Regions from separate parts of the Rhizobium sp. P2_G9 genome, predicted to be linked through region 1. Evidence: predicted binding sites of a transcription regulator. Region 1 holds the regulator's gene; the other holds the start of a gene.
What was found. The regulator PhoB, encoded in region 1, activates phosphate uptake and scavenging genes when phosphate is short. The targets are predictions, from matches to a motif close to TGTCATNNANCTGTCAT.
Positions count from the first base shown of each region.

Region 1 (7,516 bases):
ATGCCCTGCAGCAGGTCGCCGGCCGGCACCGCGGCCTTGACGCCGATCATCAGGCCTTCGCCGCGAATATCCGAGATCACGTCGGGAAAACGGTCCTTGAGCGACGCAAGGCCCTGGCGGAAGACCAGCGCCACGTCGCGCACATGCTGCAGGAAGCCATCGGAGAGGACGACGTCGAGCACGGCATTGCCGACCGCCATGGCCAGCGGATTGCCGCCATAGGTCGAACCATGCGTGCCGGCCACCATGCCGGCCGCGGCCTCCGACGTCGCCAGGCAGGCGCCCATGGGAAAGCCGCCGCCAATGCCCTTGGCCACGGCCATGATATCGGGCGTCACGCCGATCCGCTGATAGGCGAACAGCGAGCCGGTCCGGCCGACGCCGCATTGTACCTCGTCGAAGACCAGGAGCAGGTCGTGCTCGTCGCAGAGTACGCGGACCGCCCTCAGGAATTCCGGCGAGAAAGCCCGCAAGCCCCCTTCGCCCTGCACCGGCTCCAGCAGCACGCCGGCCGTGGCGTCGGTGATTGCCGCCTTCAGCGCATCCATATCCTCGAACGGCACCTGGTCGAAGCCGGGCGCCTTGGGGCCGAAGCCATCGATATATTTCTGCTGGCCGCCGGCCGCGATCGTCGCGATCGTGCGGCCATGGAAGGCGCCTTCGAACGTGATGATATGGTATTTTTCCGGATGGCCCTTGGCATAGTGATAGCGCCGCGCCGTCTTGATCGCGCATTCCAGCGCCTCGGCGCCCGAATTGGTGAAGAACACCTTGTCCGCGAACGTGCTCTCGCACAGGCGGCGTGACAGCTTTTCCTGGCCGGGCGACTGATAGAGGTTCGATGTGTGCCAGAGCTTTTCGGCCTGCGCCTTCAGCGTCTCGACCAGATGCGGATGCGCATGACCGAGCGAGTTGACGGCGACGCCGGCGGCGAAGTCGAGATAGCGTTCGCCGTCCTCGGTGATCAGCCAGACGCCTTCGCCGCGCTCGAACCGCATCGGTGCGCGTGCATAGGTGTCATAAAGCGGCGAGACCTCGGCCATGACGGACATCCTTCATCTCGATTGCGGCAACGGAATGTGCGGCCTCCCGGCCGGGCGGACATTCCGGAGCGCATAAATCAAAAAACCGCCCCAGCGGGCGGCGAGGGCACTATTAGCATTTCGCTGCAGCGCGTCAACAAAAACCCGCAATTGCCGGCCATCGAGCCCGCCGGACGCTGTGCGGTGCAGCAACTGTCGCCGATCGGACACGGCCGGGGATCAATCTTGGGGATAACTCGAAAATCGATTCGTGCGGATTCGCAAGACTCTTGTCACGGAGTCTCAGGCTCTCTAGGTTAATAAGCAATTGCTAGATTTGCATGCGGCGGAACTAGTCACCCTCAATCAAGCGCCGAATATGAGGCGTTTTGCACTTCGTGCTGTTCCGGGGTGTGGTGACCGATTCCTCGATAAGGAACGCTTCGATGGATAATAGTGTGAACTGGACTGACGATCGCGTCGAGAAGCTGAAGAAGCTTTGGTCCGAAGGTTTGAGCGCGAGCCAGATCGCCGCGCAGCTCGGCGGCGTCAGCCGCAACGCGGTGATCGGCAAGGTGCATCGGCTCAGCCTCCCGGGCCGCGCCAAGGCCGGCGGCACCACCGCTGCCCGCTCGCAGAAACGCGCAACGGTTTCGACCGTCAGCCGGCCGCAGGCTTCTTCTTCTTTCGCGCAGCGCACAGTGACCCGCACCGTCACCCGGCCGGCCGGCGCCACCATGCTCAAGGAAGAGATCGAGCTCGATGCGCTTGAGGTCATGGAAACGTTGCCCAACAACGTTGTCGTGCCGATCTTCCGCCGCGTGCCGCTGATCCGGCTCACCGAACGCACCTGCAAATGGCCGCTCGGCGATCCGCTGAAGGAAGATTTCTGCTTCTGCGGCAATGACTCGCCTGACAATTCGCCCTATTGCGGCTTCCACCAGAAGCTCGCTTACCAGCCTTCGGCCGAACGCCGCCGCATGCGCTGACACGACCCTCACATTTCTCTGCGACAAAGGGCCGGCTTGCCGGCCCTTTGTCGTTTCAGGCTCATTTCAAAATGCCGGGCTTGCCGAGGATTTTTCTGTCGATCTCGCCGATCACCTTCTTGTCCTTGTCCGTATAGTCAAGGCTATCGAGGATGTGGCGGATCATGTTGATCCGGGCGCGGCGCTTATCATTGCCGAGCACCACCGTCCATGGCGCATGCTCGGTATCGGTTTCCTTGAGCATCCGGCTGCGCTTTTCGGAATAGTCATCCCATTTGTCGAGCGCGGCAATGTCCATCGGCGACAGCTTCCAGCATTTCAATTTGCTATGGCGCCGCTCGTGGAAGCGCTTGAGCTGCATTTCCCGGCCGATCTCGATATAGAATTTGAAGAAATGGATGCCGTCGTCGAGGATCAGCTTCTCGAAGCGCGGCACGCTCTTGAGGAACTGTTCATATTCTTCCTTGCTGCAGAAACCCATGACCGGCTCGACGCCGGCGCGGTTATACCAGGAGCGGTCATAGTTGACGAACTCGCCGCGCGTCGGGAAGGTCGACACATAGCGTTGGAAATACCATTGGCCGGCTTCGGTGTCCGTCGGCTTGTTCAGCGCCACGACGCGGGCGCTGCGCGGATTCATATAGGAGAGGATGGCATGGATGATGCCGCCCTTGCCGGCCGCATCCCGCCCCTCGAACAAGGACATCACCCGGTCGCCGGATTTCTGTTGCCAGAGCTGCACCTTGACCAGCTCTTCCTGCAGCTTTTCCAGCTCGGCCTCATATTCGTCGTCATCGAGCTTCTTCTTGTAGGGATAACCGCCGGATTCGAGCGCCTTGTCATCGATCCATGCCGGCAGCACCGGATCGTCGATATCCCATTGCCGCTTCTTGCCGTCGATCTTGACGTCGACCGCGGGAATATCCGTTTCGACGGCCATTCCACTCCTCCTCATGCCATGCGCTTGCTTCTTTGTTCTCGCGCATGCCTTTGTCCCGAAACCGGCGACCGCTTTCGGCAGACATGCTGTCAGTGACATGGACATAATCATCATGTGAATTCAAGCAAAGCGTGAAAAAGCTGTTACATACAGACCATAGAAGGACGTTTTAATTTTCGCAGTGCCGGGGATTCGCATGCTGAAAGCAGTCACTGATTGGCTGTTGGGTCATAAATACAACCTTGCGGCCGTCCTATTGGGCGCAGCCGCGCTGATCGCGGCCGGCACCAATTCCCGTATCGCCGTTTCGGTGATGATCCTTGCCGTGCTGCCATCGCTGTGGATCAAAGCCACCGCGCCCACGGTGCCGATCGCTGAACAGGAGCCCACGCCTCCGCCGGAGCCGCTGTGCGACGTCAAATCGGCCTTTGCCGGCTTCGACAGCCCGGCCTACCTGCTCGACCCCAAGGCCAATGTCATCTATCAGAACCCTTCGGCCCGGCATGCCTTCGGCGAGATCGAGCCCGGCCAGCATATCTCGGCCCGCATCCGCCTGCCGGCGATCATCGAGATGATCCGCGAGACCATCGCGTCGGGCCGCAACGGCATGACCGAATATGCAGACACCCTGCCGGGCGAGAACATCTTCCAGGTGCGGATGGTCCCGGCGGAGACGAAAGAGGGCGAGGCGATCCGCTTCTATGTATTGATCTTCCGCGACATTTCGGAATCGCGCCGCATCGATCGCATGCGCTCCGATTTCGTCGCCAATGCCTCGCACGAACTCAGGACCCCGCTGGCCTCGCTGCGTGGCTTCATCGAAACGCTGCTCGGCCCGGCCCGCACCGACACCGCGGCGCATGAACGGTTCCTGACGATCATGCTGGAACAGGTGACCCGCATGTCGCGCCTGGTCGACGACCTGATGTCGCTGTCGCGGCTCGAGATCAAGGCGCGCGTCGCGCCGGAGGACGCCGTCGACCTGGTGCCGCTCATCGGCTCGGTCTGCGATGCGCTGGCGCCGCTGGCAACCGACCTCGGCGTCGAGATCAAGCGGCATCTGCCCGACCATGCCATCAATGTCAGCGGCGATCGTGACGAACTGACCCAGGTGTTCGAGAACCTGATCGAAAACGCCTGCAAATACGGCCAGGAGGGCAAGATCGTCGACGTGACGCTGATCGAAAAGCCGCGCCAGCCGATCGAGGTCAGCGTCATCGACTACGGTCCCGGCATCCCCGAAGACCAGGTCCCGCGCCTGACCGAACGCTTCTATCGCGTCAATGTCGAGAGCAGCCGCTCGAAGAAGGGCACCGGCCTCGGATTGGCAATCGTCAAGCACATCTTGACGCGCCACCGCGCCCGTCTGCTCATCCGATCGGAACTCGGCCGCGGCAGCACCTTCACCGTGCGCTTCTGACAAAAACGCAGCAATCCCTCCAGCGCGTCCGAAAGGATTGACTTTTCAGCACTTTAGTCTGTCATAAATCTTTCGTGACTTTGACATAAAACCCTGGCGTAAAGCGGCTAATGAAAACTTGGCCGACCCTATGTTCCTTGCCAGCCCGGATAACCCGCGGCCCAGGACATAGGGGCCGCTTCGGCTGATCCAAAACCGCGCCGGCCGCCCGCCGGTTGGAGGACTATTGATGACCGCACACATCTATTCCGCCTTTGACGAGGAGCTGGCCAACCTTTCCCGCCGCATCGCCGAAATGGGCGGCATGGCCGAGCAGATGGTTTCCGACTCGGTCAAGGCGCTGGTCACATCCGACTCGGCGCTGGCGCAGCGCGTGATCTCGGAAGACGTGATCATGGACCAGACCGAGCGCGATATCGGCGACAGCGCCATCCTGATGATCGCCAAGCGCCAGCCGGTGGCGTCCGACCTGCGCGAGATCGTCGGTTCGATCCGCATCGCCGCCGATCTCGAACGCGTCGGCGATCTCGGCAAGTCCAACGCCAAGCGCGTCATTGCCGTGCAGACCACCGGCATTCCGCGGCCGCTCGCCCGCGGCATCGAACATCTCTCCGAACTGGCGCTGACCCAGCTCAAGGATGTGCTCGACGTCTACGCCACCCGCTCGGCGGAAAAGGCCGAGGTGATCCGCCAGCGCGATGGCGAGATCGACGCCGTCTATACCTCGCTGTTCCGCGAAATGCTCACCTACATGATGGAAGACCCGCGCAACATCACGCCCTGCACCCATCTCTTGTTCTGCGCCAAGAACATCGAGCGCATCGGCGACCATGCGACCAATATCGCCGAAACCATTTATTACATGAAGACCGGCGAACAGCCGACCGGCGAACGCGTCAAGGAAGACAACACGGCTTCCGTGGTGCAGCCGGGCCAGTGATGCCGATTGCGCATTTCGGCCAGCCGGCGCCAATGGCGTCCCTGGCCGCCGATCATCAGCGCCGGCATCGGACGAGAGCATGCCGGTAGTAACAATCGCAGCCGCCTGGGCGCGGGGCACGCGCCAGGCGTGATTGCCGACGGAGCAGAGTACCATGCAGCCGAGAATTATGGTTGTGGAAGACGAGGAAGCGCTGGGCACGCTGCTCAGCTACAACCTCGAAGCAGAGGGATATGATGTCGAGGTGATCCCGCGCGGCGACGAGGCGGATATCCGCCTGCAGGAGCGCGTCCCGGACTTGCTTCTGCTCGACTGGATGCTGCCCGGCGTGTCCGGCATCGAACTGTGCCGTCGGCTGAGGATGCGGCCTGAAACCGAGCGCCTGCCGGTGATCATGCTCACCGCCCGCGGCGAGGAAAGCGAGCGCGTCCGCGGCCTGTCGACCGGCGCCGACGACTATGTCGTCAAGCCGTTCTCGACCCCGGAACTGATGGCCCGCATCAAGGCCATGCTGCGCCGGGTGCGGCCCAATGCGATCTCCTCGATCCTCAAATGCGGCGATGTCGAGCTCGACCGCGAGACCTACCGCGTCCACCGCCGCTCCCGCGAAATCCGCCTCGGACCGACGGAATTCAAGCTGCTGGAATTCTTCATGTCGTCGCCGGGCCGGGTGTTTTCCCGCTCACAACTGCTCGACGGCGTCTGGGGCCACGACATCTATGTCGACGAACGCACCGTCGACGTCCATGTCGGGCGGCTGCGCAAGGCGCTCAATCTGTCGAACATGCCGGATGTGATCCGCACCGTGCGCGGTGCGGGGTATGCGATGGAAGTTTGAGCGGCTTCGCTTCGTAGAGTGTGCGTCGTACCCCCCTCTGTCCTGCCGGACATCTCCCCCTCAAGGGGGGAGATTGGCTAGAGGCCTGCTCCCCGCCTCAAAGAGTCGTTGAGTACTGCGTTGTGCGACGGTAGAGAGGAAGCGGCCAGGGCGCCCCATCCAATCTCCCCCCTTGAGGGGGAGATGTCTGGCAGGACAGAGGGGGGTGGCCCCAAACGCCGACCTACCAAAAACTCTCAAGCCCCCGGCCCAATCCTGATCCCATAAAGCCTGATCGCCCGCCCCTGCCCGGTGAGATCGCTATTGATAATCACGTAACCCGGCTCGTTCGGCGCCTGCTTGCCATCGAACTTCACCTGGATCAGCTCATCCACCCGCTCGTTGGAAATCGTAAACCGGTGCCGCCCGCAATCGCCGAGGCTGGCAAAGGCGCACTGGATATAGATCTGCGACGGCTTGTCGCCATCGGCGCGCAACGTCACGGCCAGTGTCGAGGTCTTGCCGGCAAGATTCTTCAGCACGTCGGCCGGCACCTCGATCCGCACTTCGCCATCCTGGTCCGGCGCATTCGAGATGATCATGATCGCCTTGCCGTCGCTGTCGGTGACGTCGCTGACCTTGGCCTGCGCCGCCGGCTTGACCGCACTGGTGTCGCCGGGCTTGAGCACGCTCACCCAATCGCCGGAAAAGCCGCGCAGCGGATCGAGCGGGGTTTTCAGCGGCACCTTCGGATCGAAATCCTCGCTGTGCAATTGCTTGGGGATGAAATCGAAATCGCCGCCGCCATGCATGGCCGCCCCGATCATGCCGGTCGCATAGGCCCACCATGCGCCGAAGCCGATGACGCCGAGCAGCACGCAATAGACGAACAGCGACACGACCCAGGAGCCGCGCCGGCGTCGCGCGGCACGCTTCTGCGGCGCCACCTTGCGCCCTTCCGGCGTCGAAGGCTCGGCCCAGGCCGGATCCTCTTCCTCATGCCGGATATTTTGCGCCCGTCCCTTGCCGCGCGCTTCGGCGACCAAAGGTGCGTCGACCACCGGCTCGATCCGCCGCGTTTTTACGCCGGCTTTGGACGGCGCGCGCTCATCGCGGGTGGCCGAAAAATCGGAAAACGCGCCGTCTTCCTCGATCTCCGGCGGTATCTCGCGCGCCACGACCGGCTCCGCCATGGGCCTGACCGGCTGCGCCACCTGGCGCACCGGCTCGACAATCGGCGGCTCGCGCCGTGAAGGCTGAGCCGGCTCAGGCCAGGCCGACGGCGGCGCATCGATGAGCCGCTCCGGCGCCGGCGGCGCGATATCGGGCTCAGGCACCGCCTCCGGCGGCTCGAACGGCGTATTCTCTATGAAAATCTTGTCGAGCCG
Region 1 is NZ_JBFUFK010000031.1:86,651-94,166, forward strand. It holds gene AC1DYF_RS24245 (acetylornithine transaminase) at 1-1,043, opposite strand, end outside; gene AC1DYF_RS24250 (GcrA family cell cycle regulator) at 1,481-2,011, shown strand; gene ppk2 (polyphosphate kinase 2) at 2,073-2,951, opposite strand; gene phoR (phosphate regulon sensor histidine kinase PhoR) at 3,148-4,371, shown strand; gene phoU (phosphate signaling complex protein PhoU) at 4,598-5,311, shown strand; gene phoB (phosphate regulon transcriptional regulator PhoB) at 5,466-6,149, shown strand; gene AC1DYF_RS24275 (hypothetical protein) at 6,386-7,516, opposite strand, start outside.

Region 2 (7,516 bases), on a different contig from region 1:
CTTCCTGCAGCCAGGGCTGGCCGCGGGTGAAGCCGAGATGCTGGATGAACTTTCCGGCCGTCAGGATGACGTCGTCTTCGCTCTTCTTGAGTTCGACATGGCCGTCGCCGTCACCGTCGGTGCCGAAGGTGATGATGTCGCGTGGCTGCATCTGCACCATGCCGATTTCACCGGCCCAGGCGCCGGTCGTGGTGTTCGGATCGGCATCGCCGTCGGCGACCATCTTGATGAAGGCGATCAGCTGCGGCCGGAAGAGGTCGGGGCGGCGGCAGTCATGCGCCAGCGACACCAGGGCGTTGCGGGTGTTGAAGTCACCCTGCACGGCGCCGAAATCGGTTTCCAGACCCCAGAAGGCGGTGATGACAGGGGCAGGCACGCCGTAGTCCTGTTCGGCCTTGGCGAAGGTGTCGGCATGGTCCTTGATCTTCTTGCGGCCGATGTCGAGGCGGGCCTGGCTGACGACGCGCTTGGAGAATTCGAGGAAGGTCTGGCGGAAGACGCTCTGGCCGCGGTCACGGCTCAGCACCTTGTTGTCGATCTGGGCGCCGGCGAGCGCATCATCCACCGCCTGCGGCTGGACGCCTGCAGCAATCGCCTCTTTCTTCACACCGTCAAGGAAGGCTCCGAGGTCGCCGCCGCAAGGGGCGGTACTCTGCGCGAAGGCCGCGCCGGAAAGGATGGAAGACATGAGGAGAGCGAGAGCGACGGGCGCAGTGCGCTTAAGCGGCATGGAACACCTTCCGATAGCGGGTTTGACGGCGCGGAAAGCTTTTCCAGAAGATTAAGGCGGATGCAAGTCTTTGCGTGCATCCGTCCCGGAAATACTGCGGATAGACCGGCCGAACAGCGGTCCGGCCTCTCGAAAATCATCCGGAGACCGACGCCACCCAGTTGTGCCAGTTCTTCTGTGAGCCTGCGAAGACATTGATGTCGCATTCGCCGGGCACGCCCGGCACGACGCCGGTGGAGGTATATTGCCAGAAGGCCCAGCGGCGTCCGGCATAGACGTTGGACGGATGGTCGGCGACCGAGCGCAGCCAGAAGTGATAGTTCTTGAACTCGCCGATCAAAACATCACGATGAAAGTCGACCGAAGTATAGATGATCGGACGCTTGCCGTAATGGGCCTCGATACGGTCCATGAAGCGCTGCAGCTCGGCGACGGCGACTTCGCGCGACGGGCGTGTCTTGCACGTCTTGGAGGCGGCATTCCATTCGACGTCGAGCACCGGCGGCAGGTTGATCGCCTGCTTCGGCACATTGCGGATGAACCAGTCGGCCTGTTCGTCGGCAGTCGAGCAGAAATAATAGAAGTGATAGGGAGCATAGGGCACGCCGGCCGTCGCGGCGCCGCGCCAGTTCTTCTCGAAATTGTCGTCGACCCGGTCCTTGCCCTCGGTCGCCTTGATGAAGACGAAGGAGACGCCCGAGGCGCGCGCTCTGGCGAAATTGATATCGCCCTGCCACTTCGACACGTCGATGCCGTGGATCGGATGATGCTGTGGAGCGCGGGAGCCGAAATCCTGCGGATCCTTGTCCTGAAAGCGCGGAGCTACCGACGCGGTCTGGAGGACATCATAGCTCGTGGTGCTGCAGGACGCCAAAGCCATAAGCAAAGGCAGGACAAGTGCTAGCCAGCGCATTGTTCCCCCGTGGATACGCAATGAACACCGCCCTCCGTCGCGATCCGGAATCCGCCGAACAGCAGGGCATGAACCCTGCTTGTCACATATCATCGTAAAAAATTGGTTAGTTTCAAGCGCAATATCGCCCTCGCGCCCGCCATGCACGCAGATTGTCGCAAAATGAAGGCGGATTTCGCGTCAGTTCCGGCGGATGACCGCGATCCAGGCATAATCACGGGCGTGCGAGTGAAATTCCAGCGTGAAGGGGCCACGTTCCGCAGCCATTCGCAGAACCGATTCCAGTTCGGCGCGTGGCGTGACGTGGAAACGCTTCAGCCAGCTTCTGAGACCGGAGCGGAACCATACGGGCAGTTTCCTCTGCTGGCCGAAATCGGCAATGTGCAGCGAGCCGCCGGGTTTCAGCGCGGAGAGCGCCGCCTCGATGGTTTTTTCCCATTCGGGAATCATCGATAGCGCATAGGAGATCATGATGCGATCAAAGCCGCTGACGCCGAAATCGCCGGCCTGAACCTGCGCGGCATCGCCGAGCCTGAGCACCGGGTCGGCGCGGCCGAGACAGGTGAGCGTCTTCTCAGCGCTGACAAGCATTTCGGAAGAAATATCCAGGCCGTAGAGACGGATATCCGGGTAGAGTTTTGCCGCCAGTGCGAGATTGCGGCCAGTGCCGCAGCCGACTTCGAGCAGGCTCTGGCGCGGGCGCATGTCGAGGCCGCGGATCATCTGGTCGCGGCCGAGCAGGTAATATTTGCGCGTCGCATCATAGATATGACGCTGGCGGCGGTAGATCTGGTTCATCAGATCCGAATGGCCGGAGGTCTCGCGTGCTGCCGATGCGCTCATGCTGTCCTCTCATAGATATGGAAGCCGCCATAGATCGCCGAGCGATCTTGCTTGTTGAGGCTTTCGGAACGGTCCTTGAGATAGGTCCATTGTGCAGCGACTTCCGGTGTCAGGCGGGCGTCGACAATGCTCTTCTCTGCCGCCGTGCGGAAGATGACGCGGGCGCCGTCGCGCGCCGTGCGGCTGATCTCAGCCCAGAGCGCGTTGATCTGCTCGTCGTTCATCCAGTCCTGGGCGTCGAGCAGCACATAGCGATCCATCGACTGCGCTGGCTTGGCCGCCAGCATGACGGTGAAATTGGCGTGATGGATGGCGACGCGGTCGAGATTGCCGCGGATCGCCTGATAGTTGGCGGATGCGAGGTAAGGCGGCAGCTTGCCTTCCTCGGGGCGCGGATAGCGGCGGGCGAAGGCCTGCCAGGCAAAATAGTTCTCGTTGAGCGGAAAATGGCAGGCGAGCTTTTCCACCCGCTCGCGCAGCACGCCGGCCAGCGTCTTCTCATCGGTCAGGCTGGCGAGCTCGTCGAACTGGCGCGGCGGGATGCCGAGGCCGAAGAGCGAGCTTTTGCGCGCCGTGATCCAGCGCACCGCCTTGCGGTCGAAGACCGGCGCGATCTTGCGGTCGAAGAATTCGCGCTGCTCGGCGACATTTTGCGCGCGCATCAATTCGCTCAGATCGATGCCATAGAGGCGGGCGGCGATGTGGCTGGCGCCGATGAAGCGGCCGAGCAGGCCGGTGCGGTAGAAATTGCCGTTGAAGACGTCGATGCGGCGCTTGCCGTTCAGTCGCCGGCGCTCCCAATAGCGCCGCGTGATCGGATCGAGATGGTCGGCAATGAAATGATGATAGGCCTTGCTGTTGGAACGCTCATTGGCGACGCCGAAGAAGCGCATCACGTCATGATGCGAGGGCAGGTGCCGGAAGGCGGCAATTTTGAGCTTGTTGAGCGCGATATGGCTGGCATTGAGGTCGACGACGTCGATCGATTCGGGGCCGGCGGCGAGATAGGTGAGCATGTTGCAGCCGCCTGAGGCGATCGTGGCGATGCGGTGGTGCGGCTGAAGTGCCATGGCTGCCAGATCGACTTCAGGATCTTCCCAGATCTGCGGATAGACGAGGCCGGAGAACAGCATTCCGAACACACGCTCGGAAATGCCGTCAAGACTGAGCGCCCGGTGCTGTAGAAGCGCACCCTTCAACCTGTGATCCAGCCCGAATTTCCGTACCCCGTTCACTTGCGGCATATCAGTGGTTCCTCTTCGATATGCCGGGAGCAATTATTGCAATTTCACTATGTTTTGATGACAGGAATTGTGCATAGCGGCAAAACATAAATGACAGAGGTCAATTTACAGGTGAACTATTTGATATTTGGCCCGATCTGACGCAAAAACTGGCCGCCGTCTCAAGGGAAAATTAACGGATGGCCGCTAGCGTGCCTGATATAGCAGGAGCGGCGAACATGATGTTGCGAACGTTGCTGCCGGGTCTTCCCCAGCGATATGCTTTCGCCGGCTCGGCAATCGGGGCATTATTGCCCATAGTTGGATTCACGACGGAAGCTCTTTCCCAAGGGCCGACCTCCCGCGTCGTGGAAAATTTCGATGATCCCGTTCACGCGTTGATTCTGACTGTGCCGGTTCTGGCCGGGCTTGTCTGCCATCGATTCGGCCAGACCAAAGCCGCTTTGACCAAAAGGCTCAGGGAGCGCGAAGAATCAGAGCGGCAGCTGATGCGGCTGTCGCTGCAGGACCGGTTGACCGGCCTGCCCAACCGGCGCGCACTGGAACGGGAAGTCGCCCGTTTCATCGAAGTGCGGGGGCAGGGGGCATTCCGCCCGGCGCTGCTGCTTCTCGATCTCGATCGTTTCAAGCATGTCAACGATACGCTCGGCCACGATGCCGGCGACGAACTGCTAAAACTGTTTACCGGGCGGTTGCAGGCCTCGCTCGGGCCGCTGCTCAGGCTTTTCCGGCTCGGCGGCGACGAATTTGTCGTCACCCTTGCCGGCGCGCCGCAGGACAGCGATGTTGAGCGGCTCTGCCGGGTGATCAAGGCGAGGGCGGACGAACCGTTCGAGCTCAGCTCCGGCCGCACCGTCACCGGCGTGTCGATCGGCATCGCCTATCTCGAAGACGGTGACACATCGATGGGCGACGTGCTGAAGCGCGCCGATCTGGCCCTCTACATCGCCAAGGATATTCCCGGCTCGGCGCAGGCTTTCCACACGGACGGCCTGGCGCAGCACATGCTCGACCAGATGCGCATCGAGCAGGAGATCGCCAGGGGCCTCAAGCAGGACGAATTTTTTCTCGAATACCAACCGATCATGGCAGCGGTGGATGGCCGGTTCAGCGGTTTCGAAGCCCTGGTGCGCTGGCGGCATCCGTCGCGCGGCGTCATCGGTCCGGACGGTTTTCTTTCAGTGGCGCAGCGCTGCGGCCACATGACCGCCCTTGGCCGCTTCGTCGTGGCACAGGCGATCCGGGACGCCGCGCGATGGCCAGGCTCGGCCGGGGTGGCGGTCAATGTCACCGGCGACGAGTTCCGTGATCCGGGTTTCGTCGACCATATCCGCCGTTCGCTCAATGTCTCCGGGCTCGCGCCTTCACGGTTGACCATCGAGATCACCGAACAGGTATTCACCGCCGACATTCATGTGGTGCGCGGCTGCCTCGTCGAACTCCGCGACATGGGCGTGCATATCGCACTCGACGATTTCGGCATCGGCTTCTCTTCGATCAACCATCTCCGGGAATTTCCCGTCGACCAGCTCAAGGTCGACCGCTCCTTCACGCGCACGATCATGGATGGCGGGCGCGACGCGCAGATCGTCGACATCATCATGCGGCTCGGCAAGATTTTCGACGTCGCCGCCACTGTCGAGGGCGTGGAGACGCAACATCAAATGGACATGGCGCTGTCGCTCGGCGCCACCGCCATCCAAGGCTACCATATTTCGCGGCCAGTGCCTGCGGATACGGTTCATGCATTGATCAATTCCTCCGGCTTCGAGCCCCTGAAGCCGGCCCTTATGATCAGCGCCTGAACCGCAGTCGGAAGTTGGGGAAGAGCAGCCCCTTAGCTCTTCCCCAACGACCGTTTTCCTGATTTCTATCGGGAAATGGAGTAAACCGACGATCATGCGAATCATCGTCAAGATACTGAAGTGGCTGGCTCTGCTGGTCGTCGTGCTGGTTGTCGGCGCTGCCGGCTGGCTCTATTTCCTTCCGCCCGAGCTGCTCAGAGTCGGAACCGCCTATGCGGCCAAGATCGTCTGCTCGAACGTCTTCCTCGCCCATCGCGATCCCCGCCAGGTTTTTGCCGACGACGTCCAGGCGCCGGGGAATCCGTTGCTCAAATATGTGAAGATCGACAAAGGCAGCGACTATATCGAGGCGAACCTGTTCGGTTGGGTGGCGCCGCGCTATGCGGTCTACCGGGATGGATTGGGCTGCACAGTGGCGCCGGACAGCAATCTCGATGCTGTGCGCAAGGTTGCCTTTGCCAAACCGGTCGAGGTGGAGAAGGCGTCTGAATATGAATGGCCGCTCGGCGACGAAGTCAGCCTTGCCGGCAGCGATCCGGTCAAGGCGCTGATCACCGATCCAAAACTTGCCGGACCGGGCATGCGCGCCATCGTCGTGATCAAGAATGGCAGGCTGATTGCCGAGACCTATGCGCCCGGCTTCAGCGCCGACACGCCATTCCTGGGCTGGTCGATGACCAAGACGGTGACCGGTGCACTGGTCGCCACCATGGTCGGGCAGGGCAAGTTCAAATGGGACCAGGATCATCTCTTCTCCGACTGGAGCGACGACCGCGCCACGATCAAGCTCTCCGATCTGATGGCGATGCAGAGCGGCCTGCAGTTCAACGAGGATTACGGCAACGTCAGCGACGTGACGCGCATGCTGTTTCTCGAAACGGACGAGGCGAAGTTCGTTGAGACCCAGCCGCTGGTGGATAGATCGGGCACGAAATTCCACTATTCCACCGGCACCGGTGCGCTGCTGACGCGGCTTTGGATGAACGCAGTCCCAGACCCGCAGGAGGCGCTCGCCTATCCGCGCAAGGCGCTGTTCGGGCCGATCGGCATGCGCAGTGCGATCTTCGAGACCGATGCGGTCGGCACGTTCTCCGGCGGCTCGCTGCTCTATGCCACGGCGCGTGACTGGGGGCGTTTCGGCCTGCTGCTTGCCAACAAGGGCGACTGGAATGGCGTGCAGGTCCTGCCGCCCGATTTCGCCACCATGCTGACCACCGCGACACAGCAGTCGAACGGCAGATATACGCAGGCGCTCGCCTGGAAACTGCCTCCCGCGGGCGGCGGGTCGGATACCGTCAACACGCTGCCGGCCGATGCCTTCTGGCTGTCCGGCCATGACGGGCAATCGATCGCCGTCATTCCGTCGGAAGGACTCGTAGTGGTTCGGCTTGGTCTGACGCCGGGCCGGCTGGGCTACCGGCCACACGAGCTGGTGGCCAAAGTGATGGATGCAGCCCGCGCGCCGCTGCCGGCGGCACCGACTGATAATGTCGTGCCGAAGAACGATGCGCAGCCAGATGAGAGCACGGTCGAGCCGGATTGAGGATTGCGGTTGGTTGCTGTCTGCCCGAGGAGTTGATTGACCTGGGCGGCTATCTAAGTATTGGTCCGGGGCACGGACTTGAGCCCCTCATCTGCCGTCGCAGCCAAGGGTCAACCTGGCAATTGTGGCAAGGCGTTACCGCGGGTTTTCCCAGCCCCTTGTGGGAGAGGAAGCAAAATCATGATGTTAGGAAATGCGAAATGAATCGTGCTCTAGCGCGGCTGGTCAACGCATTTTCTAACGTCTTGATTTTGCAGGTGAGGGGCTAAGGTTCAGGCGCGAAATCGGACTTTCGCAGCGCCACCTGTTACCTTTTTCTTCAGCCAGTCAGCGTCCAGAAAAACTCGACCGTTCAGCCGGTCATTGCAGGTTGAGTTTTTCGAGAAGCTGCTTCTTCTTGGCCTGGTAATAATAGCCTGTGCGGTAGAGCCAATCGGC
Region 2 is NZ_JBFUFK010000018.1:32,330-39,845, reverse strand. It holds gene AC1DYF_RS16840 (lytic murein transglycosylase) at 1-730, opposite strand, end outside; gene AC1DYF_RS16835 (glycoside hydrolase family 25 protein) at 867-1,643, opposite strand; gene AC1DYF_RS16830 (class I SAM-dependent methyltransferase) at 1,824-2,486, opposite strand; gene AC1DYF_RS16825 (BtaA family protein) at 2,483-3,730, opposite strand; gene AC1DYF_RS16820 (putative bifunctional diguanylate cyclase/phosphodiesterase) at 3,949-5,535, shown strand; gene AC1DYF_RS16815 (serine hydrolase domain-containing protein) at 5,630-7,078, shown strand; gene AC1DYF_RS16810 (transglycosylase SLT domain-containing protein) at 7,439-7,516, opposite strand, start outside.
Region 2: AC1DYF_RS16825 (BtaA family protein) is a predicted target of PhoB. The motif match lies at 3,810-3,826, and genes of this name have one in related genera.